3 regions of the Embleya scabrispora genome follow, and region 1 is predicted to be linked to each of the others. Evidence: predicted binding sites of a transcription regulator. Region 1 holds the regulator's gene; each other region holds the start of a gene.

Region 1 (10,322 bases):
GTGGACTCGCATACGAGCAGGTCGACGTCGCGAGCCAGCTCGACCGCGGCCGCGCAGCGCCGGGTGTCCATCACGAAGGCGAACTTCTGCCCTGGTCGGGGCACGCTCACCTGCTCCAGGGTCACCGCGCCGATCCGGCCCTCGCGCTGGATCCGGCCCACGTCGGGCCCGGCCACGCCGTGCGCGGCCAGTCGCTCGGGCAGTATCCGGCGGCCGTCCGGTTCGACCACGCGGTAGCCGTAGGACTCGACCGGGTGGGACAGGCGGCGGGCCTCCAGCGTGAACGGCCCGGCGGGGGTGTGCACGTGCTCGCCCGCCAGCGGGTGCTCGACCAGCACGGCGGCCTCGTGGAACGCGGTCGCGTGGTGCAGTCGGTCGAACCAGTGTTGCCCGCTCGCCGGGAAGTGGGCGGTCACCGGGTGCGGGACCCGGTCGAGCGAGAGCCGCTGGAGCACGCCGGGCAGGCCGAGGCAGTGGTCACCGTGGAAGTGCGTGACGCAGATCCGGGTGATGTCGTGCGCGGCCACGCCGGCGTGCAACATCTGGCGCTGGGTGCCCTCGCCCGGGTCGAACAGCAGCCCCTCGCCGTCCCAGCGCAGCAGGTAGCCGTTGTGGTTGCGCTGCCGCGTCGGGGCCTGGCTCGCGGTGCCGAGGACGACGAACTCCCTGGTGGACACGTACGCCTAACCGGGAGGCCAGCTCAGCCCGCGGCCGCCGAGGAGGTGGGCGTGTACGTGGAAGACGGTCTGGCCGGCGCCGGCGCCGGTGTTGAAGACGATCCGGTAGCCCGAGTCGGCGATGTCCTCGGCGGTCGCGATCACGGCGGCCTCGGCCAGCAGCGCGCCGGCCAGTTCGGGGGCATCGGCGCCCAGTTCGCCGGCGTTGGCGTAGTGCGCGCGCGGGATGACGAGGATGTGCGTGGGCGCCTGCGGGTTGATGTCGCGGAAGGCCACCACGTCCTTGGTCTCGTGGACGATCGTGGCCGGGACGTCGCCGGCGAGGATCTTGCAGAACAGGCAGTCGGCCTGGGGTTCCCCCGCAGCCATGGGTGCCTCCATCGGGTCCGTGTCGATCACGAGCGGTCGCCGTCGATCGTAGTGGGCCGAACCCCTCGCTCGCGCGGGTCGGCCGGGCGGTTCAGCTCCAGCGGCCGGAGCGGGCCAGGAGGACCGAGGCGGCCGAGACACCCGCGGTGGAGGTGCGCAGTACGGTCGGGCCGAGTCGGTAGGCGGTCGCGCCGACGGCGGTGAACGCGGCCAGTTCCTCCGGGGTGACCCCGCCCTCGGGGCCGACCACCAGGACCAGGTCGCCCTCGTCCGGGACGGCGGCGGTCGCGATCGGCTCGGTGGCCGCCTCGTGCAGGACGCCCGCGAACGAGGCGGCCTCGAGGAGCGCGGTCACCTGCCGGGTGCTCATCGGTTCGGTGACCTCGGGCAGGTGCAGCCGACGGGCCTGCTTGCCCGCCTCGCGCGCGGTGGCGCGCCACTTGGCCAGCGCCTTGGCCCCGCGCTCGCCCTTCCACTGGGTGATGCAGCGGGCGGCGGTCCAGGGCACGATCACGTCGACGCCGACCTCGGTGGTCGTCTCCACCGCGAGTTCGCCGCGATCGCCCTTGGGCAGCGCCTGGACCACGACGATCCGGGGCGCGGGGGCGGGTTCCTCGGTGCGCGAGTCGACGTCGATGTAGAGCGTGTCCTTGCCCTCGGTGCGGTTGACCGTGCCGTATACGGCCAGTCCGGCGCCGTCGGCGAGGACGATCGGCTCACCGGTCGCGAGTCGGCGCACCGTGACGGCGTGTCGGCCCTCGGCGCCGTCCAGGACGACCTGCCGGCCGTGCCGGATCGTGTCGCCGGGGGCGAGGAAGACGGGGGCACTCAAGCGGATGCCTTTCGGGCTGCGGCCATCTCGTCGACGAGCCGGTGGATCACCTCGGCGGCCGGCTCCTCGCGGGCGAGGCGCCAGCCCTGACCGGCCCACAGGGCCAGGCCGTCGGCCTCGCCGCGCGCGGCGGCGGCCTTGCGGATCGGCGCGACCAGGTGGTGGACGTACGGGTAGACCCCGGGGGCCTCGGCCTCGTGCCGGGCGGCGAAGCCGTTGTGCAGCCCCCGCGCCCAGCGGCCGGAGAAGGCGCGGGTGAGCACGCTGCGCTCGAACGCGGGGTCGCCGAGCGCGACCTTGTGCGCGGTCGAGGCGACGCTTTCCGGGCAGCGCAGGAAGGCGGTGCCCAGTTGGGCGGCACTCGCTCCGGCGAGCCGGACCGCCTCGATCTGCCAGCCGGTCATCAGGCCGCCGGCGGCGATCAGCGGGAGGTCGGTCTCGGCGGCGATCAGGGTGAGCAGCGTCAGCAGGCCGTACGGGGCGGGGGCGGCGGGGTTGTCGAAGCTGCCCTGGTGGCCGCCGGCCTCGCCGCCCTGGACGCACAGCGCGTCGACGCCGTGGGCGACGGCGAGCCGGGCCTCCTCGGGGGTGGTGACGGTGGCGACGGTGAGCGTCCCGGCCGCCCGCAGCGCGGCGACCGCCTCGATGTCGGGCAGGCCGAAGGTGAAGCTCACCACCGGGACGGGGTGGGCCACGAGGAGGTCGAGCTTGGCGTCCCAGTCGTCGCGCTCGACGCCCGGCGCGGGGGTGCCGACGCTGCCGCCGTATCGCGCGGCGGCCCGGGCCAGCGAGCGGGCGTAGCGCGCGGTGAGCTCGCCCTCGGCGCGGGTGGGCGGCGGCTGCGGCATGAACGCGTTGACCCCGAACGGCACGTCACCGACCAGCGAACGCAGTTCCTCGATCTCGGCGCCCAACACCGCGGCCGACCGATACCCGGCCGCCAAGAACCCGAGCCCGCCGGCACGCCCGACCGCCGCCGCCAACGCGGGCCCGCCCGCACCGGCCATCGGCGCCTGCACGATCGGCAGTTCGGCCAGCCGGGTCGGATCGACGTTCGTCGGCATCATGCTCCCCGTCCCCTCGCTCGACTACGCACCCATCACCCACCCAAGCCTAGGCGCCCACGGGTTCCCCGAAGCGAGACGCCGGCCGTCGAGCACCCTCACACCCCGGACGAGGTGGGCTCGGTCGCGGCCGATACCGGATCGGGGACCAAGAGCGGTTGCGGGTGGCCGATGCGGGGCCGGCCCGAGTCGGTGGCGGGCCGCCGCCACCTCGGGCAAGCCGCGCGCCGGCCACCCGCAGCCGAAAGCGCGACGCCTGCCGGAGACACCCGACCCACTCGGGAACGCCCGCCCGGCAGACACGGCCCGGGCCCCACCCGGGTCCGCCGCCGGCCGCGTTTGCGCCGACCAACACACGCGCCTCGCCGGAAACCCAGGGCCGTGGAGCCCCGCACGCCGACGGCGGCCCACCCACCACAGACTCGGACTGGCCCCGCGGCCAGGGGCGCAGCGCGACCGCTCCGCGTCCCCAAGCTCGCCTGCCGGACCCGACTCGGCCGAGTCCGGCCCATCCGGCGCCCGGGGACGATGTCACGACGCGCGACGAGCGCCCGCGCTACCGGCCGTTGAAGGCGTCCTTCAGGCGCGAGAACAGCCCCTGTTGCCCCGGGGTGAACTGCCCCGACGGGCGTTCCTCGCCGCGCAGCTTGGCCAGGCGGCGGAGCAGTTCCTCCTGCTCGGGGTCGAGCTTGTTCGGCGTTTGGACCTCGACGTGTACGACCAGGTCGCCACGGCCGCCGCCGCGCAGGTGGGTGATGCCCCGCCCGTGCAGGGGGATCGACTGGCCCGACTGGGTGCCCGGGCGGATGTCGATCTCCTCCGTGCCGTCCAGCGTCTGCAGCGGCACCTTCGTGCCGAGCGACGCCGCCGTCATCGGGATGGTGACCGTGCAGTGCAGGTCGTCGCCGCGCCGCTGGAAGGTGGCGTGCGCGACCTCGACGATCTCCACGTAGAGATCGCCCGCCGGGCCGCCGCCGGGGCCGACCTCGCCCTCGCCCGCGAGCTGGATCCGCGTACCGCTGTCCACGCCCGCCGGGATCTTGACGGTGAGCGTGCGGCGCGCGCGGATGCGGCCGTCGCCCGCGCACTCGGGGCACGGGTGCGGGACCACGGTGCCGAAGCCCTGGCACTGCGGACACGGCCGCGACGTCATGACCTGGCCCAGGAACGACTTGGTGACCTGGCTGACCTCGCCCCGCCCGCGGCACATGTCGCAGGTCTGCGCCGTGGTGCCCGGGGCCGCGCCCTCGCCGTTGCACGTGTTGCACGTGACGGCGGTGTCCACCTGGATCTCCCGGGTGGTGCCGAACGCGGCCTCTTCGAGGGTGATCTCGATCCGGATCATCGCGTCCTGGCCGCGGCGCGTGCGCGAGCGCGGTCCGCGCTGGCTGGCCTGGCCGAAGAACGCGTCCATGATGTCGCTGAAGCCGAAGCCGGCCTGGCCGAAGCCACCACCTCCCCCGCCGCCCCCGGAGGACAGCGGGTCGCCGCCGAGGTCGTACATCTGACGCTTCTGCGGATCCGAAAGGACCTCGTAGGCGTTGTTGATCTCCTTGAACCGGTCCTGCGTCTTCGGGTCCGGATTGACGTCCGGGTGCAGCTCCCGAGCGAGCCGGCGGAAGGCCTTCTTGATTTCCTCCGGGGTGGCGTCGCGCCGTACCCCGAGGACCTCGTAGTAATCGGTAGCCAACTCTACGACTCCGCGAGGATCTGTCCGACGTACCGTGCCACGGCGCGCACCGCTCCCATCGTTCCGGGGTAGTCCATCCGGGTCGGCCCGAGCACTCCGAGCTTCGCCAGTGTTTCCTGCCCACTGCCGTATCCGACGGCGACCACCGAGGTCGCGGCCAGTCCTTCGTGCATGTTCTCGTGTCCGATCCGCACGACCATGCCCGGGTCGGTCGCCTCGCCCAACAGCCGCAGCAATACGACGTGTTCCTCGAGCGCTTCCAGGACCGGGCGGATCGTGTTCGGGAAGTCCATGCCGAAACGGGTCAGGTTGGCCGTCCCGGCCAGGACGACCTTCTCTTCCTTGTGCTCGACCAGGGTGTCGAGCAGGGTGGCCAGGATGTCCGCCACGATCGGCCGTTCCTCGGCGGTGAACGGCTCGGCGAGGTCCTGGACCAGCAACGGCACATCGGCGAACCGCTTGCCGGTGATGCGGCTGTTCAGCCGCGCCCGGACGTCGGCGAGCAGGTTCTCGCCGACCGGGCCCGGCGTGTCCATCACCCGCTGCTCGACCCGGCCCGTGCTGGTGATCAGCACGAGCATGACCCGGGTGGGCGCGAGGGTGAGCAACTCGACGTGCCGGATCGTCGAGCGGGTCAGCGAGGGGTATTGCACGACGGCGACCTGATGGGTCAGCTGCGCGAGCAGCCGGACCGTGCGGCCCACCACGTCGTCCAGGTCGACCGCGCCGGCCAGGAAGGTCTGGATCGCCCGGCGCTCGGCGCCGGACAGCGGCTTGACGCCCGCGAGCCGGTCGACGAACAGCCGGTAGCCCTTGTCGGTGGGCACCCGGCCGGCACTGGTGTGGGGCTGCGTGATGTAGCCCTCCTCCTCCAGCGCGGCCATGTCGTTGCGAATGGTGGCCGGGGAGACCCCGAGGTTGTGTCGGTCCGCGAGCGCCTTGGAGCCGACCGGCTCCTGGGTCGCCACGTAGTCCTGCACGATGGCACGCAGCACGTCCTGTTTCCGATCGTCGAGCATGGTGCGCACCTCCCTGACCCGTTCTTCCACCCATTGCCGTGTCGCGTAGGCGGTGGTTCGTCCCACTGGTTGGCACTCCGTCCCGCCGAGTGCCAGTGTACGGGTCACCCGATCCGGACCGTACCCCTGAGTCCGTGCCAAGGTTGACGCATGCTACGCGCCGAACAGCCGAAACACGCCACCTGGGAGCCGATCGGGCCGGGCGTACTGCGTCGTCGGTTGCCCGGGCTCGAACTGAATGTGGCGGTCGTCACGGGGCGGGACGGGATCCTGCTCGTGGACAGCGGTTCGCACGACCACGAGGCCGCCGACATCCTGGCCTCGCTGGCCCGCGAACTGCCCGGGCACGGATTGCCCGACCGGGTGGTCGCGGTGGTGAACACACACGGCCACTTCGACCACTGCTTCGGCAACGACGAGGTGCTGCGCGCCTTCCCCGACGCGGAGGTCTGGGGACACGCGGACCTGCCGGAGTATCTGGAGCGGTGGGCCGAGGCCGGTCGGGCGAGCGGCGTCGAGCACGGGTTCGACCCGGAACTGATGCGCGCCGCGCGGATCGTGCCGCCGACGCGCGCGGTGTCCGCGGGCACGCCGGTGACGGTGGACCTGGGCGGGCGCGAGGTGGTGCTGTTCGCGCCCGGTCGCGGGCACACCGACCACGACGTGGTCGTCCACGTGCCGGACTGCGGCGTGCTGATCGCCGGCGACATGGTGGAGGAGAGCGGGCCGCCGGTCTTCGGCTCGGACGCGTTCGCCGCCGAGTGGAGCGATTCGCTCGCCCGGGTGCGGGCGTTGGACGCGAGTGTCTGGCTGCCCGGACACGGCGCGGTGGTCGACGAGGAGTTCGTGATCCGGCAGAACCGTTGGCTGGCCGAGGTGGCCGCCGGGCGCGTCGTACCGGACTGACGTACCGTCACCCGGCTAGCGTCGTGGTCATGCGCAGTTATGGACCCGAGTCGCTGATCCCGGGATGGAAGAAGGACAAGCCGGTCCCGGAGGTCGCGGCCGAGCGCGATCTGGTGGTGGAGGAGGCGTCCACCGGCTTCTGCGGCGCGGTGGTCCGGGTGGAGAAGACCCCCGAGGGCTTCACCGTCACGCTGGAGGATCGGCACGGGCGCCTGCGGGTGTTCCCGATGGACCCGCGCGGGTTCCTGATCGACGGCGAGGTGGTCACCCTGGTCCGTCCGGCCGCCCCCGGTCCGGCCCGCACCCCGGGGCGCACCGCGTCGGGCTCGATCGCGGTACAGGGCGCCCGGGCCCGGGTCGCGCGCGCCGGGCGGATCTACGTCGAGGGCCGCCACGACGCCGAGTTGGTCGAGCGGGTGTGGGGCGACGACCTGCGGATCGAGGGCGTGGTCGTGGAGTATCTGGAGGGCGTCGACGATCTCCCGGACGTGGTCCGCGAGTTCGCGCCGGGCCCGGGTCGCCGCCTGGGCGTGCTGGTCGACCACCTGGTGCCCGGCTCCAAGGAGAGCCGGATCGCGAGTCGGGTGGGCGGAGACCACGTGCTGGTGGTGGGACACCCCTATATCGACGTCTGGCAGGCGGTACGCCCCGCCTCCGTCGGCATCGCGGCCTGGCCGGACGTCCCGCGCGGCGTCCCGTGGAAGGAGGGCGTCTGCGCGGCCCTCGGCTGGCCGGTGAACCCGCCCGCGGCCTGGCGCCGCATCCTCGCGGCGGTCGACTCGTACCGCGACCTGGAACCGGCCCTGCTCGGACGGGTCGAGGAACTCATCGACTTCGTGACGGCGCCGCCCGAGGGGTGAGGCCCGGGCGATGCGATGGCCGACCGTCACCACGTACGACCTGCGGCGCTACCGTACGGCGATGGCGCAGGAAGAGATCACCCTCGTATTGCCGGACTCGGCCGGGCCGAAGTATCGGATGTTCGGCGTGTCCGGCGCCGCGTTCGTCCGCTCCGCCCGCTCGGGTGACGGGGCGGCCCGGGAGACGCGCAAGGACTTCGCCGACCCGGCCGCCGCCGTGATCGCGCTGCGCCGGGAGGTGGGCAAGGCGATGCGCGCCGGGTTCGTCCGCCTGGGCGGGGCCGAGGACCCGGTGGTGCTGGAGTTCATGCCGCCGGGCAAGACCTCGTCCCGGGCCATGGACCTGCATCCGGACGGCCGCACCGTGCTGATCGCCTACGACGGCGCGATCCGGCTCGTGGACGTGGCGACCGGGGTGCGCCGCACGGTGCACGCGGTGCCCGCGGCCGAGCGGCCGACCGGCATCGCCACCGCGCTGTTCGACGCGACCGGTTCGGCCGTGGTCTACACCGTCGGCGGCTCGACCCGGCGGCTCGACCTGGGCACGCTGCACGAGGAACCGCTGGCCGATTACCGGCAGTTCGAGAACGCCCTGTTCAATCCGCACACCGTGCAGCCGGCCTGGGACGCGGCCCGGCGGCGCCTGGTGGTGTTCGACGCCGACGACCGGGTGCGCGTCCTGGACGCGGCCGGCGCGCCGGTCTGCGAGGTGTCCACCCGCTCGCCGGCCACCGAGTGCCGGGGCGCCGCGCTGTCCCCCTCGGGTCGGCTGCTCGCGGTGTGGCGGGTCGGTCGCGGGCTGGTGTACGGGCACCGGGACGCGAGCGAGGATCCGACCAACGAGGTCGAGGTGTGGGACGTGGAGGCCGGCCGGCCGGTCGCGCGGGTGCCGCTGGAGTGGGAGATCGGCGACCTCGGCTTCGATCCGAGCGAGACGCTGCTCCTGGTCAATCGGGGCCGCGTGCACGGGCCGTTCGCGATCTCGATCGACACCGGCGAGCCGGCCTGGCACCTGGGTGATCCGCACCACCCGAAGGGCTGGGCGACCTGCTACGCGTGGGCCTACTCGCCGGACGGCCGGCGGATCGCGGTGGGCGGTCATCGTACGAGCGCCCTGCGCGTGTACGACGCGGAGCTGCGCGAGCGCGGCGCCGTCGCCCTGCCCGGCTACGACGAACAACGCATCCGCCGCCTGGCCTTTTCCGCCGACGGCACCCTCCTGGCCACCGGCGGCGACTTCGGCCGGGTCTTCGTCCGGCGGGTGTGAGGCACGCGCCGACCGAAGAACTCGTCGACTTCGGGCACGGCGCCCCCTCGAAAGGTGACGCGCGGACCCCTGGTTCGTCACACGAACTTGCCGGTGCTCAGCGTCATCGAGAACGGCGCGGGAAGATCGATCTGCTTGCCGAAGGGACCGGCGTGGCTCTCCAGGTAGTCGTCGCCCTTCGGCGCCAGGAAGAGCGTGACCTTGCTCTGCTCTCGATCCACGAGCAGGTACAGCGGAATGCCGCTGCGGGCATAGGCCCGTCGCTTCTGTTCCCGATCGAAGCCGGCTCGATACGACGTCACCTCCAGGACCAGGGCAACCCCGGCGCACGGCATCCACGATTCGGCGTCCAGGAACAGGTCCAGTTCCTCGGGAGCGAACGTGCCGTCCGGAATGACATGGTTGGGGGCGGGTCCCCCGCCGGCGGCCACCACCAATCCCTTGCCACCGGAGAAATCCATCGGCACGGCCGAGCCGCTCAGAATCTGGCGAACCACCGCGCTGATGATGCGCTCGTGATTTCCCATCGGCGGTGGTGTCACGACGATGTCCCCCTCGATGAACTCGGCGCGGAAGCCCAAGGGGGTGTCCAACGCCAGGAAGCCGTCGAGCATGACGTCTTCCTGCGCGGGGATCTCGTGTGCCATGGCAGACATTCTGAACCCCTTCCGTAGTCGACGCGAGCATAGGGACGCGTCGTGCGGGCGACCGGAAAGTTTGGGTTCCGGTCACCCGCACGGGTGAACGACTATGCGGGGCGGCGCTACGGGGTCTTCGCCGAGGCCGACAACGCGGCGATCGAGTCGTCGGTGCAGTCCGCCCAGAAGGTGCCGACGACGTCTTCCAGCTGGGTCATCGAGTGGGCGGCGTACAGGATGTCCTGGTAGTGCGTGATGTCGTACTGCATCGTGCCCATCGCGACCAGGTCCAGGTCGCGGATGTCGACCGTGCGGAACTCGCGGATCTCGCCGTAGGAGGACAGGATCCCGGCGCCGTAGGCCTTGAGCGCGCCGCCCTCGTGCATGACGCCGAACTCGAGGGTGAACCAGAAGACCTTGGAGACGAACTCCAGCGCCTCGCGGCTCTCCACCCGGCGGGCCGCCTCGCCCGCGACCCGGTACAGCGCCGCGAAGCGGTCCGAGGCGAGCATGTTGGCGTGGCCGATCACCTCGTGCACGACGTCCGGCTCGGGGGTGTACAGCGGCACGCTGTGGTGGCGGATGTACTGCGTGGAGTGGAAGTACGAGTCGGCCAGCGACCCGTAGAAGTCGCGCAGCGGGACCAGGCCGGCCGCGGGCAGGTAGCGAAAGCCCGTGAGCGGCTGCAGCGCCTCGCTGACCTCCTCCAACTGGGGGATCCGCTCGGTCGGCAGCTTCAGGCGCGCGGCGCCGTCCAGGTAGTCCGCGACCGCGTACTCCGCGTGCGAGGCGGACAACTCCCGGGAGACCAGGCGCCAGACCTCGTGCTCCTCGTCGGTGTACTCGACCTCCGGGATCGGGTCGCCGCGCCGGTGGTCCAGGGCCAGCCCCGCGATCCGGTTCCGGCGTTCGCGGTACACCTCGTCCGCGAACCCCGGGTGGCTGCGGGACAGCTCGACCTCGACTCCGCCGTCGGCCCTACGGGTGACCGGGGCCAGAT
Region 2 (10,322 bases), 830 kb from region 1:
CCTGGCCGGCGCGGTGGGTGCCGCCGCCGCCCGGGTGGGCCTGCGCAGCTGTGTGTTCATCCCGGCCGACCTGGAGGCCGGCAAGGTCGTCACGGCGGCGGTCTACGGCGGCGAGCTGGTCGCCATCGAGGGGACCTACGACGAGGTCAACCGGTTCTGTTCGGAGCTGATCGGCGACCCGGCCGGCGAGAGCTGGGGCTTCGTCAACGTCAACCTGCGGCCCTACTACGGCGAGGGTTCCAAGACGCTCGCCTACGAGATCGCCGAACAACTCGGCTGGAAACTGCCGGAGCAGATCGTCATTCCCATCGCGTCGGGGTCGCAGCTGACCAAGATCGACAAGGGCTTCCGCGAGTTGATCGCGCTGGGTCTGGTCGAGGACGCGCCGTACCGGATCTTCGGCGCCCAGGCGACGGGGTGTTCCCCGGTGGCCGCCGCGTGGAAGGCCGGGCACGACGTGATCCGCCCGGTGCAGCCGGACACGATCGCCAAGTCGCTCGCGATCGGCAACCCCGCCGACGGTCCCTACGTGCTCGACGTGTGCAAGCGCACGGGCGGCGCGGTGGAGGACGTGAACGACGTCGAGGTGGTCGAGGCGATGAAGCTGCTCGCCCGTACCGAGGGCATCTTCGGCGAGACCGCGGGCGGGGTCACCGTGGGCTGCCTGCGCAAGCTGCTCGAGTCCGGCGCGCTGGATCCGGACGCCGAGACGGTCGTGCTCAACACGGGCGACGGCCTCAAGACGTTGGACGCGGTCACGCCGACGACCGGACCCACCGCGACCATTCGACCCACCCTGGACTCCTTCCGAAAGGCCGGCCTCGCATGAGCGTCTCCGTTCGCATCCCGACCATCCTGCGCACCTACACGGGCGGGGCGGCGGAGGTGTCCGCCGAGGGCACCACGCTCGCCGAGGTCCTGGACTCCCTGGAAAAGGACCACACCGGAATTCGCGCGCGCATCCTCGACGACGAGGGCAAGCTGCGTCGCTTTGTGAATCTGTACGTGGACGACGAGGACGTGCGCTTCGCCGACGGGCTCGCCACGGCGATCCCCGACAAGGGCACCGTTTCGATCATCCCGGCGGTCGCCGGGGGTTGCTGACGCGATAGGCCGAGCGTCCCGATCTTCCTTGATCGGGCCCGAAACGGAACGAAGAAATCCGCCGCCGGAGCACCGCGCGGCGGATTTCTTCGTTCCTGTCGGAGGTTGTGCGTAACCGGGGTTTAACCGGCTCCATTTCCCGCCTTTGGCGGCGGCGCGTCGGTAAACCCGTGGTCGGGATCACATCCGATATGTGTGGAAAGTCGTTTTCCTGGTGGATTGAAATACGGCTTTCCCGGAGACTCGCGAAGAATGCGCGTTTTATTCGCTCGGGAATTCTCGTCCGATTGACCTGTTGCTCCGGGCATCCGTCCGGATACATTCAGCCGCGGTCGTAGCAGAGGGCCGGGTCCTTCTGGATACGAACCCGGAGCTGCGGCGTGCAGTATCCGTGAAAGGGCCAGTAACAGGGGAGTTAGGAATGGCTCAGGGCGCCGTCAAGTGGTTCAACGCGGAGAAGGGGTACGGCTTCATCGCGGTCGACGGTGGGGCGGACGTTTTCGTCCACTACAGCGCGATCCAGATGGACGGGTACCGGACGCTCGAGGAGGGGCAGCGAGTCGAGTTCGAGATCTCGCAGGGGCAGAAGGGGCCGCAGGCCGACATGGTCCGCGTCACCGCCTGAACCGGGAGCCATGCGCTCCTCTGCTCCTCTGCTTGAAACGGTCCACACCACGGACTGCACGACACATCGCGGCACACACACGCCCGATCCTGTCGGATCAATGACCGGGGCCCGGCCTTCCCGCCAAGCGGGGGCCGGGCCCCGGTCGTTGCACGTCCGGGCCCGAGCACGCGGGCACGACGGAACACGATCGCGGCGCGGGGCCGCCGACCCGAACCCGTGCGGGGGTCGGGTGGTGGGGCCGGGGGGCGGTGGGGCGTGCGACACGCGCGGTGTACGCGCGAGTGGGTCGAGAGGGGTCGTTGCGCTTGCACTCGGCATGGTCGAGTGCTAATCATTGGCGTTAGCACTCTGGATGTGAGAGTGACAGAAACGGACCGGGCCGGTGAGGCTCGGCACCCGTGAGGGAGGGATCCTCGCGGTGGTCGGGTCGTCCGTCGCGGGCACCTGTGCGGTCCGGCACTCACCCCCGTTCTGGGAGGACTTCACCACATGGCCAAGATCATCGCGTTCAACGAGGAAGCGCGCCGCGGCCTCGAGCGCGGGATGAACCAGCTCGCCGACGCCGTCAAGGTCACGCTGGGCCCCAAGGGCCGCAACGTCGTGCTCGAGAAGAAGTGGGGTGCGCCCACCATCACCAACGATGGTGTGAGCATCGCCAAGGAGATCGAGCTCGAGGACCCGTACGAGAAGATCGGTGCCGAGCTGGTCAAGGAGGTCGCCAAGAAGACGGACGACGTCGCCGGTGACGGTACGACGACCGCGACCGTCCTCGCCCAGGCGCTCGTCCGCGAGGGCCTGCGCAACGTGGCCGCCGGCGCGAACCCGATGGCCCTCAAGCGCGGCATCGAGAAGGCCGTCGAGGCCGTCTCCGAGCAGCTGCTCGCGCTCGCGAAGGACGTCGAGACGAAGGAGCAGATCGCCTCCACCGCCTCGATCTCCGCCGCCGACCCGCTGATCGGCGAGATGATCGCCGAGGCCATGGACAAGGTCGGCAAGGAAGGCGTCATCACCGTCGAGGAGAGCAACACCTTCGGTCTCGAGCTCGAGCTCACCGAGGGCATGCGCTTCGACAAGGGCTACATCTCGCCCTACTTCGCGACCGACATGGAGCGCATGGAGGCCGTCCTCGAAGACGCCTACGTGCTCATCGTCAACTCGAAGATCACCTCGGTGAAGGACCTCCTCCCGCTCCTCGAGAAGGTCATGCAGTCGGGCAAGCCGCTCATGATCATCTCCGAGGACGTCGAGGGCGAGGCCCTGGCCACGCTCGTCGTGAACAAGATCCGCGGCACCTTCAAGTCCGTCGCCGTCAAGGCTCCGGGCTTCGGCGACCGTCGCAAGGCCATGCTCGGCGACATCGCCATCCTCACCGGTGGCCAGGTCATCTCCGAGGAGGTCGGCCTCAAGCTCGACACCGCCGGTCTCGAACTCCTCGGCCGCGCCCGCAAGGTCGTCGTCACCAAGGACGAGACCACCATCGTCGACGGCGCCGGTGACTCGGACCAGGTCGCGGGTCGGGTCAACCAGATCCGCGCCGAGATCGAGAACTCCGACTCGGACTACGACCGCGAGAAGCTCCAGGAGCGCCTGGCGAAGCTCGCGGGCGGCGTGGCGGTCATCAAGGCCGGTGCCGCGACCGAGGTCGAGCTCAAGGAGCGCAAGCACCGCATCGAGGACGCGGTGCGCAACGCGAAGGCCGCCGTCGAGGAGGGCATCGTCGCCGGTGGTGGCGTGGCCCTGCTCCAGGCGTCCACCATCGCGTTCGACAAGCTCGAGCTGGACAGCGACGAGGCCACCGGCGCGAACATCGTGCGCCTGGCCGTCGAGGCCCCGCTCAAGCAGATCGCGGTCAACGCCGGCCTCGAGGGCGGCGTGGTTGTGGAGAAGGTGCGCAACCTGACCCCGGGTCACGGCCTCAACGCCGCGACCGGCGACTACGTGGACCTCATCGCCGAGGGCATCATCGACCCGGCGAAGGTCACCCGTTCCGCGCTGCAGAACGCCGCGTCGATCGCCGCGCTGTTCCTGACCACCGAGGCCGTCATCGCCGACAAGCCGGAGAAGAACGCCGCTCCGGCCGGCGGCGGCGCCCCGGACATGGGCGGCATGGACTTCTGATCCGCTGAGGATCGGCAGTCCCGACCTCCCCGGTCGGTAGCTCCACGCGAGAGGCGGTCCCCTTCGGGGGGCCGCCTCTTTCGTATGCCACCGGGCACACCCGCCACTGTTCGAAGCGTGTTCGCTCGTTCGAGTGGCACCGGCGACTTACCCTGAAATGGTCTCCGAGCGACCGTAGCGTCGTTCTTGTACGGCATGGATCGAGGTAGGCGAGGTGGACGAGATGCCCGCACCCGTGATCGAGGTGAGCACCACCTGGCGCGAAATCGTGACCATGTGGCAGGGATTGGACGTGCCCGAAGGATGGCGCGCCGAGTTCGACGGAGAGAACATCACGATGTCGCCGCCGCCGGGGCACAGGCATGAATTGATCGCGGACGACCTTCATTGGCAGCTGCGCCGAGCCGTCCCCGAAGGATGCGGTGTCTTTCAGCATCTGGGCGTGGAGATCATGTCGGTCGGCCGGCTGTGTATTCCCGACCTGGTGGTGATGGCACGGGAAGACGTCGCCACGCCGACCCCGGCGGATCGGGTCCTTCTCGTCGCCGAGATCACCTCTCCGAGCAATGCCGGCACCGACCGTGTCGACAAGCTGCGGGCATACGCACACGGACCGATTCCGCTCTACCTGCTCGTCGATCGGTGGGACAAGGACGGTCCTGCGGCGACGTTGTACTCCGAGCCGGACGGCAAGGTCTACCAGCGCATCCAGCGCGTCGACTTCGGCGGACCGGTCGCCGTCCCCGCGCCGTTCGGCATCGACCTGGACACCTCGGACTTCCCCTCACGGTGATATTCGCCGGCATCGCCGGCCGCTCGCTCGTAGGCTCGTGACGCGACTTCGGGAACTACGTGTTCCTTCTGTCTTGGCGTACAAGCGCTTTTGGGGTGCTTGGGGTTCGAATCCCTATCCGGGACCCGTGACCTGCCCGAAGTCGCGTGCCATCGCACCCGGGGAACTGCGTGTTCGTACAGTGCCGTTTCCCATGGGTTGGAAGCGGTCCCGGCTTCGTACCGAGACCGACACCGGACCCGCGACCTGCCCCGGGTGCCCACGGGGGAGCCCATTTCGATGACCGAGACCGAGATCAGCCGCGCGCTCAGCGCCGACAATCCCGCCCGTGCCGAGGCCGCCGCCACCGTCGTACGTTTCCTGGACGTCGCCGTGGCCGCGACCGGACGGGCCTCCTTCTACAACACCCGCGACGAGCAGCTCGCCCTCGAAGAGGACGCGCACCGCACGATGGCCGCGCTGGACCGGCGGCTGTACGCGGGTCTGGTGTGCTCCCCCGGGGCCACCGACCGCAGCCGGCAGCTCGGCGTGTTGCACCTGCTCGGCACGCCCGCGCGGGAGGACGACGGCGACACGGTGTACGCCGCGGTGGCCGCGTTGACCGTGCCGCGCCGGCTCAAGCTGTTCGCCCTGCTGGCCGAGCGGCGGGTGAACAACGCGCGGGTGCGCCGACTGATCCTGCGCACCGTGCTCGGCTCCACCTCCCTGGAGCTGTGGTCGGTGCGCTACCGGGACAAGCTGGCCACCGCCCTGCGGCACGCGTGGGGTCTGCGGCTGAGCGGCATCCTGCGCGCGATCTTGACCAAGCACCTCGCGGGAGGCGAACTCGACTCGAAGGAACACCGCATCCTCGCCCGCGAGATCGACCGCTGGGCGGTCGACCGGGCCGATCCCGCCGCGGTTCGCGAGTGCGTCGCGTTCGTGCTCGGCGCCGAGGGGCCGTACACGCTGCCGCTCCCGGTCGCGTATCGGGCCGCCCGCACCGACCTGGACGCGGGCGCGGCGCTGCCGCTGGAAACCCTGGAGGGGCTGCGCGGCCGGTACCACCCGGACGCGAAGCCGGCCCGCGTCCTGGAGCTGACCGCCGCCCGGCTCACCGTCGGACAGCGGCTGGCCGGGCAGCGGCAGGCCGCTCGGGCGGGTGTGACGGTCGAGGTCGATCTCGACCGCTACGACGCGGTCCGGCTGTACCTGTACGCGTTCGCGGAAGGCATGACCGCCGAGGTCGCCGCCGCGCTCGACCGGCGCGCCGCGCACACCGCGGCCGGGCTGGACCTGGCCGGCCGCCGGGTCGCCCTCGTCCTGGACGGTTCCGCCTCCATGCGTGGCGGCACCGACCAGCCGCTGCGGCCGATCGCCGCCGTGCTCGCCCTGCGCGACGCACTGCGGGCGGCGGCGGGCACCTGCCACGACGTGTGGATCGGCGGCGTCCCGGACGGCCGGCTGGTCCACCCCGCCGGGCCGACCGCCGCCGCCGAAGCCCTGGTCGCCGCGTTGCGTACCGGCGCGGAGCTGATCGTGGTGGTCGGCGACGGCTACGAGAACGCGCCCGCCGGCCGGTTCGCCCAGGTGCTCGACGCGGCGCGCACCCTCGGCGTCGCGGTGCCGGTGGTCCAGCTCTGCCCCGTCCTCGCCGCCGAGGCGGCCGGTCTGCGCGGCTACGCGCCGGACCTGCCGCTCGCCCCCGTGCACCGTCCCGAAGCCCTCGAACTCGCCTGGTGCCGACTGATGTTGGCCACCGATCCGACCGCCGCCGTCCCCGCGCTGCTGCGCCTGGCCCACCCGGAGGTGACCGCATGACCACCCTCGCCCACGACACGCTGCCGATCGGCGACCTGCTGGCCGACTGCACCCTCGGGCGGGTGCAGAGCGTCGGTCGTATGCAGGTGCTGCCGCTGCTCGGCGACACCGTCGACGCGCCGACCGTCACCGTGCCCACCGATCTGTGGATCGGCACCAGCGGCTACGGCACGCTCACCTTCGTCAACCACGGCCCGCATGTCGCGCTGGTCCCGTGTCACCTCGCGGTGCTGGTGAAGCGCGGCGCGCAGGACCACGCGATGCCCCGGGCCGCGCTGGTCGAGCCCTCGGGCGAGTTGGCGTTCGACGCGGCGATGTGCGTGCAGCAGACCCAGCCGGGGCTGATCCCGTCGGGGCCGCAGCCGCTCGCCGTGTTGCCGCTCACGCTGCGCGCCGCCGCCTCGGCGAGTGCCGACGCGGACGGGTACAGCCGGCTGTGGCCGGCCGTGCAGCGGTTCAACGCCTCCGCCGGCCTCGCCGAGACCGGCAACCTGGCGCTGTTCACCAAGCACTACGCCCTCGAACTGGAGCGCTTCGTCGCCGAGTTCGAGTGCGAGCCGGACCAGGTGGGCGCGGTGGTGCTGCTCGACGGCGAGATCGCCGGGATCGAGCGGGCACCCTCACGCGCGTACTGGTCGGCGATGTGGGCGCCGCTGATCCGGTTCTGCTACGGCGCGGAGGCGATCCGCCACGGCCTGCACGACCCGGCCGATCCGCCGCCGAGCCGGACCGTGCTGACCCTGCCCGGCGGCGACGGCGCGGCGGCCGGCGACCCGTACGACGTGCTCGCCGAGGCGCTGCGGGCCGCCGACGCCGAGGAGCAGCGGCGGGCCGAGGTGGCCTTGGGCGCCGGTGCCGACCAGGTGGTGACCACGACCGGAGAGGCCGCCCACGCCGGGGTCACCGTGGGTCGGGCCGAGGGCGAGGGCTGGGTCGGCGCGTACGCGGTGGGTGCCGACCGGCCGATCTACGCGTCCCTGACCGCGCGCTCGTTCGGCGGCTGAGTCGAGGTCAGCGCGCCGAGCGGGGCGATCACGGTGCCGGCCCGTTCGCAGACCCAGTGCGGATCCTCGCCGAGTTCGGGTTCGAGGTAGAGCGGGTGGTCGTCGTGCAGCGGGCACGGCGGCCACACCCGGCCCTGCTCGGCCAGCGCCTCCTGCACGTCCTGGCCGATCAGGCCGGGCACGAAGGCGGCGCCGTCGGGCCACTGCTCGACCCACCACTTGCGCTCGACCAGGGCGTGCTCGACGACGGTCACCGTCTCGGGGGTCTCGGCGCCGTGCGTACGCAGGTCGGCCAGGACCAGGGCGCGGGCGGTCAGCAGGGCGACGTCGGTGGGATCCTTGCTCATGTGCCCAGTGTGGGCGATCCCGGCGATCACGGCGGACCCGGCGGGCGCCCGATCACGGCGCAAACGGAATGTGTACGAGAATCGAGCCCGTGGCTCTTCTCATCGATCCCCCGGCCTGGCCCGGGCGCGGGCGGCTGTGGTCGCACCTCGTCAGTGACGTCTCGCATGCCGAGCTGCACGAGTTCGCGCGCGAACTCGGCGCGCCGGAACGCGCGTTCGACCGGGACCACTACGACGTGCCGGCCGATCTGTACGCCCTCGCGCTGGAGCGGGGAGCCGAGCCGGTCTCCAGCCGGGAGCTGGTGCTGCGGCTGACCCGGGCGGGGTTGCGGCGGCGCAAGCGCTACAGCCCGCGCTGACCCGCAGCCGGGGCGCCGCGGGCTCCGGGCGCCGAGCCGGGGCCGGGATCCGGCGGGCCGGGTTCAGGACTGCTGGCGCGGGATGCTGCCTTCCAGGCGCTCCAGTTCGGCGCGCATGTTGAAGCGGGCCGCCTCCTCGTAGCGCGCCGCGCCCAGGCGGGTGTGGAACAGCCGGGGCAGCGACATCAGGTCGCGCAGTACGGCGGCCCTGGCGGCGCGGAACGCCTCGTCCGGGACGAACGCGTATTCCTCGCGCACCGCCGCGGTGTACGCCTCGTAGCGCTCCCGGTCGGCGGCCAGGATGGCCAGATCGGCGTCGCACAACACGTGGGCGTTGCGGTCGTGCTCACCGGGCGCGTGCTCCGCGGTCACCCGGACCAGGCGCGCCGTCTCGGCCACCAGGGCCGGCGCCACGCCCGCCTCGCGCAGCCCGCGCTCGGCGAGGCGCGCGCTGCGCTCCTCGTTGTCCGCCCGGGCCGGGTCGTAGACCGCGTCGTGGAACCACGCGGCGAGCATGACCGCGTCGGCGTCGTCGGCCTCGTAGGCCAGTTCGCCGATCAGGTCGAGCACGGTGCGCAGATGGTCGGTGTCGTGATAGCGGCGGTGCGGCTCGGCATAGCGCGCCAGCAGGCTCTCGACGACGGCGCCGGCCTCGGCGTGCTCACCGACGAGCCGGGCCCACTGGTCCCGCAGCGTCACGGTCGCGGACTCCTGGATGCGTTCCACGTGGCCAGCATGGCAGAACGAGCGAGCGAAGCCGACCACCAACCGGTTCGACACACGCGGTTCACTCGTATTGTTGGGCGCTTTGCGCCGGCTCGCGAGGCACCGCTTTTCTGCTCCCCCGCTTCGCTCCTCCGCAGAAAAGCGGCACCTCGCTCGCGGCTGTGCGCCCCTCCGCTTCGCTCCGGGTCGCCCAGCCCAAAAAACAAGCGGCGGCTCCGCCGCTCTCCGCGCTTCGCGCGTCGATCGCGTGGGCGGCCCCCCTCGTGGGCGCTGACGCGCCACGGGGGACGAGCGGTCGGGGACGCCGGGCTCGTGTGGCGACGTGGGTCCCGCCCCGCCTGGCCACCGTCGCGATGTGGGCCTTGCCCGGTGGGCCGGGTCGTTGGTGCATCCCGTCGGCGCGTCAGGGCCCACGACGGTGGTCGAGGTGGTGATCGACGCGTCGATCCGTGGGCGGCCCATGGCGTGGGCGGGTCGCCGGGTGGTGTGCCGGTGGGGACTCGGGCGGGGTCTGGTGGGGTCTGTCGGGCGGGGTTGCGGTCAGGGGGTTGCCAATGGGGTGGGTAGGGGGGCCGCGTGTACCACGATCAGGCCGGAGACCGCGCGGGTGAGTACCACGTAGAGGCGGCGTAGGCCCTGGGCCTCGGCGTCGACGATTTCGGCGGGTTCGGCGACTGCTACGTGGTCGAACTCCAGGCCCTTGGCGAGTGATGCCGGTACCACGCTGATACGGGGCGCGTCGGTGTCGCCGTCCGTGCCCAGGACCCGGTGCGCGATGTCGGTCGCCCGCAGTGCGGCGGCGATCTCGGGCACCCGCGCGTCCGCGCAGATCAGGCCGATCGAGCCCTCGTGGTCGAGCAGTTCGACGGCCGCCTCGGCGGACCGCGCGGCCAATTCGTCCGGCTCGACCGCGCGCAGTTCCAGGGCGCCCGCCGCCTGTCGGACCGAGGACGCCGGCGCCAGGCCGGGAGCGATCAGCGGCAACAACCGGCTCGCGAACTCCAGGATCTGCAGCGGCACCCGGAAGCCCCGGGTCAGTTCCTCGATCCTGGCTCCCTCGTGTCCGAGGTGGCGCAGTGTCTCGGCCCACCCGGGGGTGGCCCACGGGGTGGTGCCCTGCGCGATGTCGCCGAGCACGGTGGCCGAGCCGGTGGGGCAGCGCCGGCCGACGGCGCGCAGTTGCATCGGGGACAGGTCCTGCGCCTCGTCGATCACCACGTGCCCGTAGCCGCCGGTGCGGTGAAGCAGGTCGGCGGTCTCGTCCACGAGCACCGCGTCGGCCACGGTCCAGCGCGCGGCGCCCGCCGAGCGCGGCGGTTTGGCCCAGCCGATCGCGGCCTGTTCGTCGGCGGTCAGGATGCCGTCCGCGCAGGCGGCCAGGAACGCGGGTTCGCTCAGCAGCCGGAAGACCAGCTTGAGCGGGTCCACCGCCGGCCAGATCGC
Region 3 (10,322 bases), 2.2 Mb from region 1:
CTTGTGGTACTGCGCGGTGCGCTGCGGCGACAGCGCCGCGGCGGTGACCACGCCCGAGTCGCGGATCTGCTTGATCCGCGCGCCGATCAGCTCCTCCTTGATCGGCTCGGCGTAGATCTCCTGCATCCGCCGGGTCGCCGCGTCCTCGTCGAGCGCGCCGATCTCCTCGATCAGCGGCGTCGGGTCCTCGTAGCGGGTCCACAACCCTTCGAGGTTGAGCACGCCGAGGCCGCCCATCCGGCCGACCTCGATCGCGGTCTGCGGCGACACGACGCTGTCCATCGGCGCGGTCAGGAACGGCAGCTCGAACCGGTACGCGTCGATCTGCCACGCGATCGAGACCTCTTCGGGGTCCCGGGTCCGCCGGCTGGGGACGATGGCGACGTCGTCGAAGTGATAGGCACGCCGGCCACGCTTGCCCCGGCCGATTTCGACCTCAGTCACGTTGCGCCTCTCCTGCTGGAATCGGTGGCTGGGAAAATCCCCGTATCCCAGGGTACGGGGCGAGTACGCAGGCGAGAGGCCCCGCCCGGCGTACGGACGGGGCCCCTCGGTGTAGTACGGATACCACGGCGCCCGCTAGCGCGAGTGGTAGTTCGGCGCTTCCTGCGTCATGTGGATGTCGTGCGGGTGCGACTCCTTGAGGCCGGCCGAGGTGATCCGCACGAAGCGGCCCTTGTCCTGGAGCTCGGCCACGGTCGCGGCGCCGGCGTAGCCCATCGAGGCGCGCAGGCCGCCGATCAGCTGGTGCGCGACGGCGGACAGCGGGCCCCGGTAGGGCACCTGGCCCTCGATGCCCTCGGGGACGAGCTTGTCCTCGGAGAGCACGTCGTCCTGGAAGTAGCGGTCCTTGGAGAAGGACTTGGCCTGGCCGCGCGACTGCATCGCGCCGAGCGAGCCCATGCCCCGGTAGGACTTGAACTGCTTGCCGTTGATGAAGATCAGGTCACCGGGGCTCTCCTCGCAACCCGCGAGCAGGCTGCCCAGCATCACCGTGTCGGCACCTGCCGCGATCGCCTTGGCGATGTCGCCGGAATACTGCAGGCCGCCGTCGCCGATCACCGGCACGCCCGCCGCCCGCGCCGCCTGCGCCGCCTCGTAGATCGCGGTGACCTGGGGCGCGCCGACGCCGGCGATCACCCGGGTGGTACAGATCGAGCCGGGACCGACGCCGACCTTGACGCCGTCCACGCCCGCGTCGATCAGCGCCTGGGCGCCGTCGCGGGTGGCCACGTTGCCGCCGATCACGTCGACCTTGGTGTTCGCCTTGACCTTGGCGATCATCTCCAGGACGTTGCGCGAGTGGCCGTGCGCGCTGTCCACCACGATGAAGTCGACGCCGGCCTCGACCAGCGCCTGGGCGCGGCGGTAGCTGTCGTCGCCGGTGCCGATCGCGGCGCCGACCACGAGCCGGCCGTCGGCGTCCTTGGTCGCGTGCGGATACTGCTCGCTCTTGACGAAGTCCTTGACCGTGATCAGGCCGTGCAGCTTGCCGGCGTCGTCGATCAGCGGCAGCTTCTCCACCTTGTGCCGGCGCAGCAGCTCCATCGCCTGATCGCCGGTGGTGCCGACCTTGCCGGTGACCAGCGGCATCGGGGTCATGATGTCGCGCACGCGGCGCGAGTGGTCGACCTCGAAGCGCAGGTCGCGGTTGGTGACGATGCCGAGCAGTCGGCCCTTGTCGTCGGTGACCGGGACGCCGCTGATCCGGAACCGCGCGCACAGCGCGTCGACTTCCTGCAGCGTGGCGTCGGCACCGATGGTGATCGGGTCGAGCACCATGCCGGCCTCGGACCGCTTGACCGTGTCCGCCTGCGCGGCCTGGTCCTCCACCGACAGGTTGCGGTGCAGCACCCCGACGCCGCCCTGACGGGCCATGGCGATCGCCATCCGCGCCTCGGTGACGGTGTCCATCGCCGACGACAGCAGCGGGATCCGGACGCGGATGTTGCGGGTGACCCGGGCGGAGGTGTCCACCTCGCTCGGCACGACGTCGGACGCGCCCGGCAGCAGCAGGACATCGTCGTACGTCAGCCCGAGCATCGCGAACTTCTCGGGTACGCCGTCGGCCGTGAGACTCATGACACCTTCCGAAGGTATTCCGATGGACCGCTCCGCCGGCCCCGCGGGGAACGGGGTCCCCGGGTAGCCGGGTAGGACGAGAACGCGCTCTCGGCAAGCGGATGGGTGGGTTGAGGGTTCATGCTACTGGCCCCGCGCGGTGCTTCGAGCCCGCTTGCCGACGGTGGGCACAACGGCACACCCGGCCCCGACCATTCCCGGCCGGCCTCAGCACCGGTCCGGCACCACCCGACGGCGGTTCGCGGCGGTGCCGTCCACCTCGGCGAGCAGCGCGTCGAACAAGCCGACGATCCGGTCCTGGACGGGGAGCGGGCGCCGCCGGCGCAACTGCTCCACGAGCTCGTCGTCCTGGCGCAGCAGACCCAGGTCGGCGGTGCCGGATCGGCCGCCGAACCGCACACCGCCGCCGCTCACGCGGTCTTCTCCTCGCCCGCCAACGCCCGCAGGCGGGTCAGCGCGCGATGCTGGGCGACCCGCACCGCACCGGGCGACATGCCCATCGCCCGCCCGGTCTCCTCGGCGGACAACCCGACCGCGACCCGCAGCACGAGCAGTTCGCGCAGGTTGTCGGGCAGTCTGCCGAGCAGGGCGCGCGCGTGCGCGGCGTCGCTGCGCCGCACCACCTGGTCCTCGGGCCCGGGGTGGTCGTCCACCGCCTCGGGCAGATCGCAGGTGGGCACCGCGCCGCGCATCGCGGCGCGCTGCACGTCGACCACCTTGTGTGCCGCGATACCGAACACGAACGCCTCGAACGGGCGCCCCTCGTCGCGATATCGCGGCAGCGCGGAGAGCACCGCCAGGCACACCTCCTGCGCGGCGTCGTCGGCCGCGTGCTCGGCGCCGGAGACCCGGCCGAGCCGGGCCCGGCAGTAGCGCAACACCAGCGGTCGGACGTAGGCGAGCAGTTCGTCGGTCGCCTGCACATCCCCCTGGACCGCGCGGACGACGACGGCACGCATGCCGTCGTCGGCGTGCGCGTGTGCTTCGTACGACTCGTCCGGCATTCGCTCGGGGGTCCCACCCATGCCATTCAGTATGCAGGGATCGGCGACCGAATTCCGGCCGTGCCGACCCGGGGGACTCATCCGGCCCCCCGGGCAACGGCATTCACCGCACGGACCCTCGCCCGTCGGGGGCCGTCGGCACCCGCCTCATCGCACAAGTCCCCACCGACCGTGCCCGCCCGGACGAACCCCCGGGCCCTCGCGCTCGGGGAGGTCCTCGCGGACGTTCGTCATCGCACGAGTCCCCACCGGAATCCCAGCGCGACCGCGTGTGCCCGGTCGGACGCGCCCAACTTCTTGAACAGGCGTCGGGCGTGGGTCTTGACCGTGTCCTCCGACAGGAACAACTCGCGCCCGATCTCGGCGTTGCTGCGCCCGTGGCTCATGCCCTCGAGCACCTGGATCTCCCGTGCCGTCAGGGTCGGCGCCACGCCCATGTCGGGCGAGCGCAACCGCCGGGGCGCCAGCCGCCACGTCGGGTCGGCGAGCGCCTGGGAGACGGTCGCGCGCAGTTCCGCGCGCGACGCGTCCTTGTGCAGATATCCCCGAGCCCCGGCGGCGACCGCGAGGGCCACCCCGTCCAGGTCCTCGGCCATCGTCAGCATGATCACCCGTGCGCCGGGGTCGCCGGCCAAAAGGCGGCGCACCGCCTCGACGCCGCCGAGCCCGGGCATCCGCACGTCCATGAGGACGAGGTCGGACCGCTCCGCGCCCCAGCGCCGCAGTACCTCCTCGCCACTCGTGGCCGTCGTCACCCTCTCGACGCCGGGGACCGTGGCCACCGCCCGCCGCAGGGTCTCCCGAACCAGCGGGGAATCGTCGCAGACCAGGACGGTCGTCATCGCCGGCCTCCGCAGTGGATCCGCGTCACGTTGAGCCTCCACGCCTGTACGTACCGTTTCCTTTGCGGCGGTCCCGAGGATCGGTGGCTCGGGATCCCGTCCCGACCGCCCTCATCGCCAACCGCTTCACCCACCCCAACGAGCATCACTCGAAAGGGTTACGGGGGGAGTTCCGCTCCGCCGCCACCACAACGAGGCGACCGTCCCGAAGGACACGCAAGGGTGAAGCCCGGCCGACCCACCCCACCCTGGAGTCGGCCCGCATCCCGGCTCCCCGCTGCCCCGAGCCCCGAATGCCCCTCCATGCCCATCATGCCCATTCGCACCACATCACCCCGATTCGCCCGATACTCCCGCCGCCGAGCCCAGCCTGGGTAATTTTTTCGAGATTCGATGCATAAGTCGGAATTAGGATTGGAACTGATCATTTCGTGACACAGTCGCACCTACTTCTGATCGCTTGATCACGACTGTTCTGCACGGTCCGCACCAGAGGTGGCATCCCTGCTCACCGATCACTCGTACGCGATAAGCAAGAGGGACGAGTCATGGCTGATTTCTCGCGACTCCCCGGCCCCAACGCCGACCTGTGGGACTGGCAGCTGTCGGCAGCCTGTCGCGGAGTCGACAGCGCACTGTTCTTCCATCCCGAAGGCGAGCGAGGCGCCGCCAGGGTCGCCCGGGAGGCTTCGGCCAAGGAAGTCTGCATGCGGTGCCCGGTCCGTCGCCAGTGCGCCACGCACGCGCTCAAGGTGCGCGAGCCGTATGGCGTATGGGGCGGGCTCACCGAGGACGAACGGGTGGAACTCGACAGCGACCGCCGGCACGGGGTCGCCGCGGAACGGGCGGCCGCGGCGAGCGGCGCGTCCGTGACGCACTGACCTTCGGGCAACGGCCCACGCGGGCACCCGCGCCTCGCCTCCCGCCCGACGGCGAAGCCCGACAACACCATCGCGAAACACGTTCGGCGGCCCGTCCCCAAGCCCGGGGGCGGGCCGCCGAACGTCGACGCGGGTCGGTCCCGCGCGTCCCGTGCCGACACGTGTCGGCACGGGACGCGCGGGAGGATTCGGCCCGTTATTGGGAGGCGGTCATGTCCATCTCCCACACCTTCGGCCAGTCCTTGCCCCGGAAGGAGGCGTCGGTGCCGCCGTCGCAGAAGACCACGGAGCCGACGAAGAAGCCCGACTCGCCGCCGAGCAGGAACGCCACCAGCGCGGCTATCTCCTCGGGTCGGCCGCCGCGACCGGCCGGGATGGTGTTCAGGAACATCTCCATGCCCTCGGCGGTCAGCGGGTCGGTGCGCCCCTCGGCCGTCATCGGGGTCTCGATCAGGCCCGGCGCGATCGCGTTGAGCCGAATACCGTCGGCGATGTACTCGGCGCACCGGGTGCGGGCGTACCAGGCGAGCGCCGCCTTGGTCGCGGGGTAGGCCTGGAGCGCCGCGAACTCGCCGAACGCCTCGGCGGCCGCGCTCGCCCCCGCCTCGTCCCCGGCCAGGCACGCGTCGGCCACCTCGACCGGCCAGTTGGGCTGCGCCGTCGTGGAGTTCGAGCTGATCAGCACGACCGAGGCACCGTCGCCCGCGGCGAGCAGCGGACGCAGCCCCTCCAGGAGCACGATCGCGCCGAAGTAGTTCACCGACACCAGCAGGGCGCCCGACCGACCGGTGGCCGCGGCCAGGCCCGCGAACGGCACGAAGCCGTCGAGCACGCCGCCGGACAGCTCGGTGACCCGCGTGATCGCCTCGGCCCGCCCCTCGGCCGTGCCCAGGTCCACGGTGACGTCGGCGTCGCGCAGGTCGACGCCGATCACCCGGTGCCCGTCCGCCTCGAGCCGGGCCTTGGTCGCGGCGCCCAGGCCGGAGGCCGCGCCGGTGATCGCGTAGGTACCCATGTGTCTCCTTCGTGCTGCTCGACGGGATCGGCCGCACCCGGCGGCTGACGGTCCGTCAGTTATCGGGCTCGGGCACTCTCGCAGATCGGGCCGGCGGCGAAAAGGCCGACGGGCCCGACCGCGGGGATGCGGTCGGGCCCGTCGGGGACGTGCGGGGTGGAACCGGTGCCCGGGAGTCCGGGCGCGCGGAACCGGTGCGCGTGGGACTAGTGCGCGTGGCCGTGGCCGCCGTGGCTGTGCCCGGCGGGCTCCTCCTCGGCCGGCTTCTCGACGACCAGGGTCTCGGTCGTGAGCAGCAGCGACGCGATGGACGCGGCGTTTTGCAGCGCGGAGCGGGTCACCTTGACCGGGTCGATGACGCCCGAGTCGACCAGGTTGCCGTACTCGCCGGTCGCGGCGTTGAAGCCGTGCCCGACACCGAGCTCCTGCACCTTGTTGACGATCACGTAGCCCTCGAGGCCCGCGTTCTCGGCGATCCAGCGCAGCGGCTCGACCACGGCGCGACGCACGACCGAGACGCCGGTCGCGATGTCGCCGGTCTGGCCCAGGTTGTCCACGAGCACCGAGGCCGCGTGCACCAGGGCGGTGCCGCCGCCGGCGACGATGCCCTCCTCGATGGCCGCGCGGGTCGCGGAGACCGCGTCCTCGAGACGGTGCTTCTTCTCCTTGAGCTCGACCTCGGTGGCCGCGCCCACGCGGATCACGCACACGCCGCCGGCCAGCTTCGCGAGCCGCTCCTGCAGCTTCTCGCGGTCCCAGTCGGAGTCCGTGGACTCGATCTCACGCTTGATCTGCTTCACCCGGTCGGCGATCGCGGCGCCGTCGCCGGCGCCGTCCACGAGGGTGGTGGCGTCCTTGGTGATGGTGATGCGACGGGCGCTGCCCAGCACCTCCAGGCCGACCTGGTCGAGCTTGAGGCCGACCTCGGGGGCGATGACCTGACCGCCGGTCAGGATCGCCATGTCCTCCAGCATCGCCTTGCGGCGGTCGCCGAAGCCCGGGGCCTTGACCGCGACCGCGTTGAAGGTGCCGCGGATCTTGTTCACGACCAGGGTGGACAGCGCCTCGCCGTCCACGTCCTCGGCCACGATCAGCAGCGGCTTCGACGCGCCGGCCTGGATGACCTTCTCCAGCAGCGGCAGCAGTTCGGCGATGGCCGAGATCTTGCCCTGGTGGATCAGGATGTACGGGTCGTCGAGGACGGCCTCCATACGCTCCTGGTCGGTGACCATGTACGGCGACAGGTAGCCCTTGTCGAACTGGAGGCCCTCGGCGAACTCCAGCTCCAGACCCATGGTCTGGGACTCCTCGACGGTGATCACACCGTCCTTGCCGACCTTGTCCATGGCCTCGGCGATCAGCTCGCCGATCTGCTTGTCCTGGGCGGACAGCGCGGCGACGGCGGCGATGTCCTCCTTGCCGTCGATGGCGCGGGCGGTGCCGAGCAGCTGCTCGGACACGGCGGCGACGGCGAGGTCGATGCCCTTCTTCAGGTCCATCGGGGCCGCGCCGGCGGCCACGTTGCGCAGACCCTCGCGCACCAGCGCCTGGGCGAGCACCGTCGCGGTGGTGGTGCCGTCACCCGCGATGTCGTTGGTCTTGGTCGCGACCTCCTTGGCGAGCTGCGCGCCAAGGTTCTCGTACGCGTCCTCGAGCTCCACCTCACGGGCGATGGTCACGCCGTCGTTGGTGATGGTCGGGGCACCGAACTTCTTGTCGATCACGACGTTGCGGCCCTTGGGGCCGAGCGTGACCTTGACGGTGTCGGCCAGCGCGTTGACGCCGCGCTCCAGCGACCGCCGGGCCTTCTCGTCGAACTGGAGGATCTTCGCCATGAGGGTCTTCGTCCTTAAAGGTTGCTTTTCGACGTCGTACAACCGACTCCGCCCCGGGTCCACCGGCCGCGAGGGCAGGGCGATCCGGGGCGGGGTCGTCGAACCGTCACCGGTTCCGGCGCGTCAGCGCGATGTCACTTCTCGATGATCGCGAGCACGTCGCGGGCCGAGAGAACGAGGTATTCCTCGCCGTTGTACTTCACCTCGGTGCCGCCGTACTTGCTGTACAGCACGGTGTCACCGACGGCGACGTCGAGCGGCAGACGCTGACCGTCCTCGAAACGACCCGGGCCCACGGCCAGGACGACGCCCTCCTGGGGCTTCTCCTTGGCGGTGTCCGGGATCACGAGACCCGACGCGGTGGTCTGCTCGGCCTCAAGCGTCTGAACCACGATGCGGTCCTCGAGCGGCTTGATGGCAACCTTGGTGTTGGCGGTCGTCACGATGCGACCTCCCCCTTCGGAGATCTCACGGAAAAATGTCTGTCGGCGAGCGGGACAGATCCGTCGTCGCGGGTGCCGGACCTGCTCGTATCGCACTGGCACACTCATGGGGAGAGTGCCAGCACAGACACTAGGTGGCGGTTAGCACTCCGTCAACCAGAGTGCCAGATTCAGCGCGTCGCGAGCGTTCTTCATACCGGTGGGCCGCGGATCGGTGGGGGTGGGGCGCTCGGCGAGAATGGCCGTGTGCACACCGACGCCATCGAAGCCCTCGCCGCGCTGCTGACCGACGAGGGCCGCTCCCTGCTCGATCTGCTGGCCGATCACGACGCCGCGCACGAGTTGTCGCTGGCCACCCGGTTGCGTCGGGAACATCCGCCGGAGTTGATCGCCGCCGCGCTCACCCAGTCCCGGTTGCGGCAGCGCGGCCGGGCCAAGTTCGGAGCGGACGCGGACCGGATGTTCTTCACGCCCAACGGCCTGGAGCAGTCCACCCGGACCTCGGTGGCCGACCACCGGGCCGCCCGGCTGGCCGCGGCCGGCGTCCGCCGGGCGATTGACCTGTGCTGCGGCATCGGCGGCGACGCCCTCGCGCTGGCCCGCGCCGGGATCGCGGTGCACGCGGTCGATCTCGATCCGCCGACCTGCGCGGTGGTCCGGGCCAACGCCGACGCGCTGGGCCTGGCCGACCTGCTCACGGTCGAGTGCGCGGACGCGACCGAGGTGAACCCGTCCGGCTACGACGCGGCGCTGATCGACCCGGCCCGGCGTACCGCCCGCGGCCGCACCTTCGACCCCGAGTCGTACGCGCCGCCCTTCTCGTTCCTGACCACCCTCGCCGCCCGTGTCCCCGCCGGCGCGGCCAAGGTGGCCCCCGGCATCCCGCACGAGATCGTGCCCGCCGGCATGGAGGCGGAGTGGGTCTCCGACCGCGGCGACGTCAAGGAGGCGGTGTTGTGGTGGGGCGGGCTCGCCCGGGCCGGCCTGCGGGCCACCCTGCTGCCCGGCGGCGCCGAACTGACCTCGGGGTCGGTCCGGCAGGCGCCGGTGGGCCCGATGCGCCGCTACCTCTACGAGCCGGACGGTGCGGTGATCCGGGCCCATCTGGTGTCCGAGGTCGCCGAGTCGGTGAACGGCAACCTGGTGGACGAGACGATCGCCTACCTGACCTCGGACCGGCTGGTGGCCACCGCGTTCGCGAGCGTGTACGAGATCACCGACGTGTTGCCGTTCAACCTCAAGCGGCTCAAGGCCCTGTTGCGCGAGCGCGGCGTCGGCACCCTGACGGTCAAGAAGCGCGGCTCGGCGGTCGAGCCGGAGGAGGTCCGCCGCCGAGTCCGCCCCACCGGCCCGAACGCGGCCACGGTGCTGCTGACCCGGGTGGCGGGCGCGCCCACGATGCTGATCGGTCGTCCGGTGTCCGGCACCGGATGACCCGGGCCCGGCCGAGGCGCTCCTCGGCTCAGCCGATGTAGTCCTCCAGGCGCGCGATCGTGAAGCCCTGGGCCTGGATCTTGCGCAGCATGTTGCCGAACATCTCGGTCATCGTGGTGCCCTTGAGCTCACTCGGGCCGCGGAAGTGGGCCAGGATGATGTCGCCCGGGTGCAGCTTCTTCTCCCCCACGTACTGCATGTCGTTGATCTGCATCGACTCCTGCCACTTGACGATCGCGCCGATCCCGCCGCAACCGCCGGCCACCGTCTGCGTGGTCGCGTTCCAGTTGCCGTAGGGCGGCCGGAACAGCGTCGGGCGTTTGCCGTACAGCTCGCCGAGCCGGTCCTGTTGGCCGCAGATCTGGTGCTTTTGCGCGTCGGCGCCCAGGGTCTTCAGATCGGGGTGGGAGAGCGTGTGGTTCTGCACGGTGGCGCCGAGGTCCTGGAGCTTGCGGAAGTATTCCGGGTCCTGGCGCACGTAGGTGTCGTTGAGGAACATCGCCACCGGGATGCGCAGGTCCCGCATCATGTCCAGGAACTTGGGGTCCTTCTCCGCGCCGTCGTCGATCGTGATGAACACGATCTTTTCCTGCGTGGGGATCTTCTCCACCATCGGCGGCTTGGGCCCGCCCCCCTTGATCGGCTTGTCCGCGGGCGGGGCGGGCGGCGCGGCGAACGGCTTCAGGTTCCACTTCGCGGCGAGGGCGGCGGGGTCGGCGCCGGGGGTGTCCGGCTTGGCCGCGGGCGCCGGTTTGGCGGCGGTGGTCGAGGTGCCGCCGGAGGGTG

What was found. The regulator HrcA, encoded in region 1, represses chaperone genes, less so after heat shock. The targets are predictions, from matches to a motif close to TTNGCACTCNGNNNNNCNGAGTGCNAA.
Region 2: the regulator HrcA is predicted to act here: its motif matches at 2,037-2,063, upstream of groL (chaperonin GroEL).
Region 3: the regulator HrcA is predicted to act here: its motif matches at 8,244-8,270, upstream of groES (co-chaperone GroES).

What each region holds. Positions count from the first base shown of each region.
Region 1 covers NZ_MWQN01000001.1:4,699,401-4,709,722, reverse strand. The annotation lists gene B4N89_RS20980 (ribonuclease Z) at 1-677, opposite strand, end outside; gene B4N89_RS20975 (histidine triad nucleotide-binding protein) at 684-1,046, opposite strand; gene B4N89_RS20970 (16S rRNA (uracil(1498)-N(3))-methyltransferase) at 1,138-1,878, opposite strand; gene B4N89_RS20965 (NAD(P)H-dependent flavin oxidoreductase) at 1,875-2,942, opposite strand; gene dnaJ (molecular chaperone DnaJ) at 3,499-4,632, opposite strand; gene hrcA (heat-inducible transcriptional repressor HrcA) at 4,635-5,651, opposite strand; gene B4N89_RS20950 (MBL fold metallo-hydrolase) at 5,802-6,557, shown strand; gene B4N89_RS20945 (DUF3097 domain-containing protein) at 6,587-7,417, shown strand; gene B4N89_RS20940 (WD40 repeat domain-containing protein) at 7,428-8,684, shown strand; gene B4N89_RS20935 (Uma2 family endonuclease) at 8,762-9,331, opposite strand; gene B4N89_RS20930 (phenylalanine 4-monooxygenase) at 9,448-10,322, opposite strand, start outside.
Region 2 covers NZ_MWQN01000001.1:3,869,024-3,879,345, reverse strand. The annotation lists gene thrC (threonine synthase) at 1-829, shown strand, start outside; gene B4N89_RS17195 (MoaD/ThiS family protein) at 826-1,104, shown strand; gene B4N89_RS17190 (cold-shock protein) at 1,526-1,729, shown strand; gene groL (chaperonin GroEL) at 2,222-3,850, shown strand; gene B4N89_RS17180 (Uma2 family endonuclease) at 4,074-4,643, shown strand; gene B4N89_RS17175 (VWA domain-containing protein) at 4,923-6,443, shown strand; gene B4N89_RS17170 (ARPP-1 family domain-containing protein) at 6,440-7,447, shown strand; gene B4N89_RS17165 (hypothetical protein) at 7,411-7,794, opposite strand; gene B4N89_RS17160 (DUF4031 domain-containing protein) at 7,884-8,153, shown strand; gene B4N89_RS17155 (metal-dependent phosphohydrolase) at 8,217-8,879, opposite strand; gene B4N89_RS17150 (HelD family protein) at 9,420-10,322, opposite strand, start outside.
Region 3 covers NZ_MWQN01000001.1:2,530,876-2,541,197, forward strand. The annotation lists gene B4N89_RS10940 (GuaB3 family IMP dehydrogenase-related protein) at 1-444, opposite strand, end outside; gene guaB (IMP dehydrogenase) at 580-2,082, opposite strand; gene B4N89_RS10950 (hypothetical protein) at 2,290-2,496, opposite strand; gene shbA (RNA polymerase sigma factor ShbA) at 2,493-3,086, opposite strand; gene B4N89_RS10960 (response regulator transcription factor) at 3,317-3,928, opposite strand; gene B4N89_RS10965 (WhiB family transcriptional regulator) at 4,477-4,809, shown strand; gene B4N89_RS10970 (SDR family oxidoreductase) at 5,006-5,824, opposite strand; gene groL (chaperonin GroEL) at 6,031-7,659, opposite strand; gene groES (co-chaperone GroES) at 7,794-8,102, opposite strand; gene B4N89_RS10985 (class I SAM-dependent methyltransferase) at 8,349-9,536, shown strand; gene B4N89_RS10990 (polysaccharide deacetylase family protein) at 9,565-10,322, opposite strand, start outside.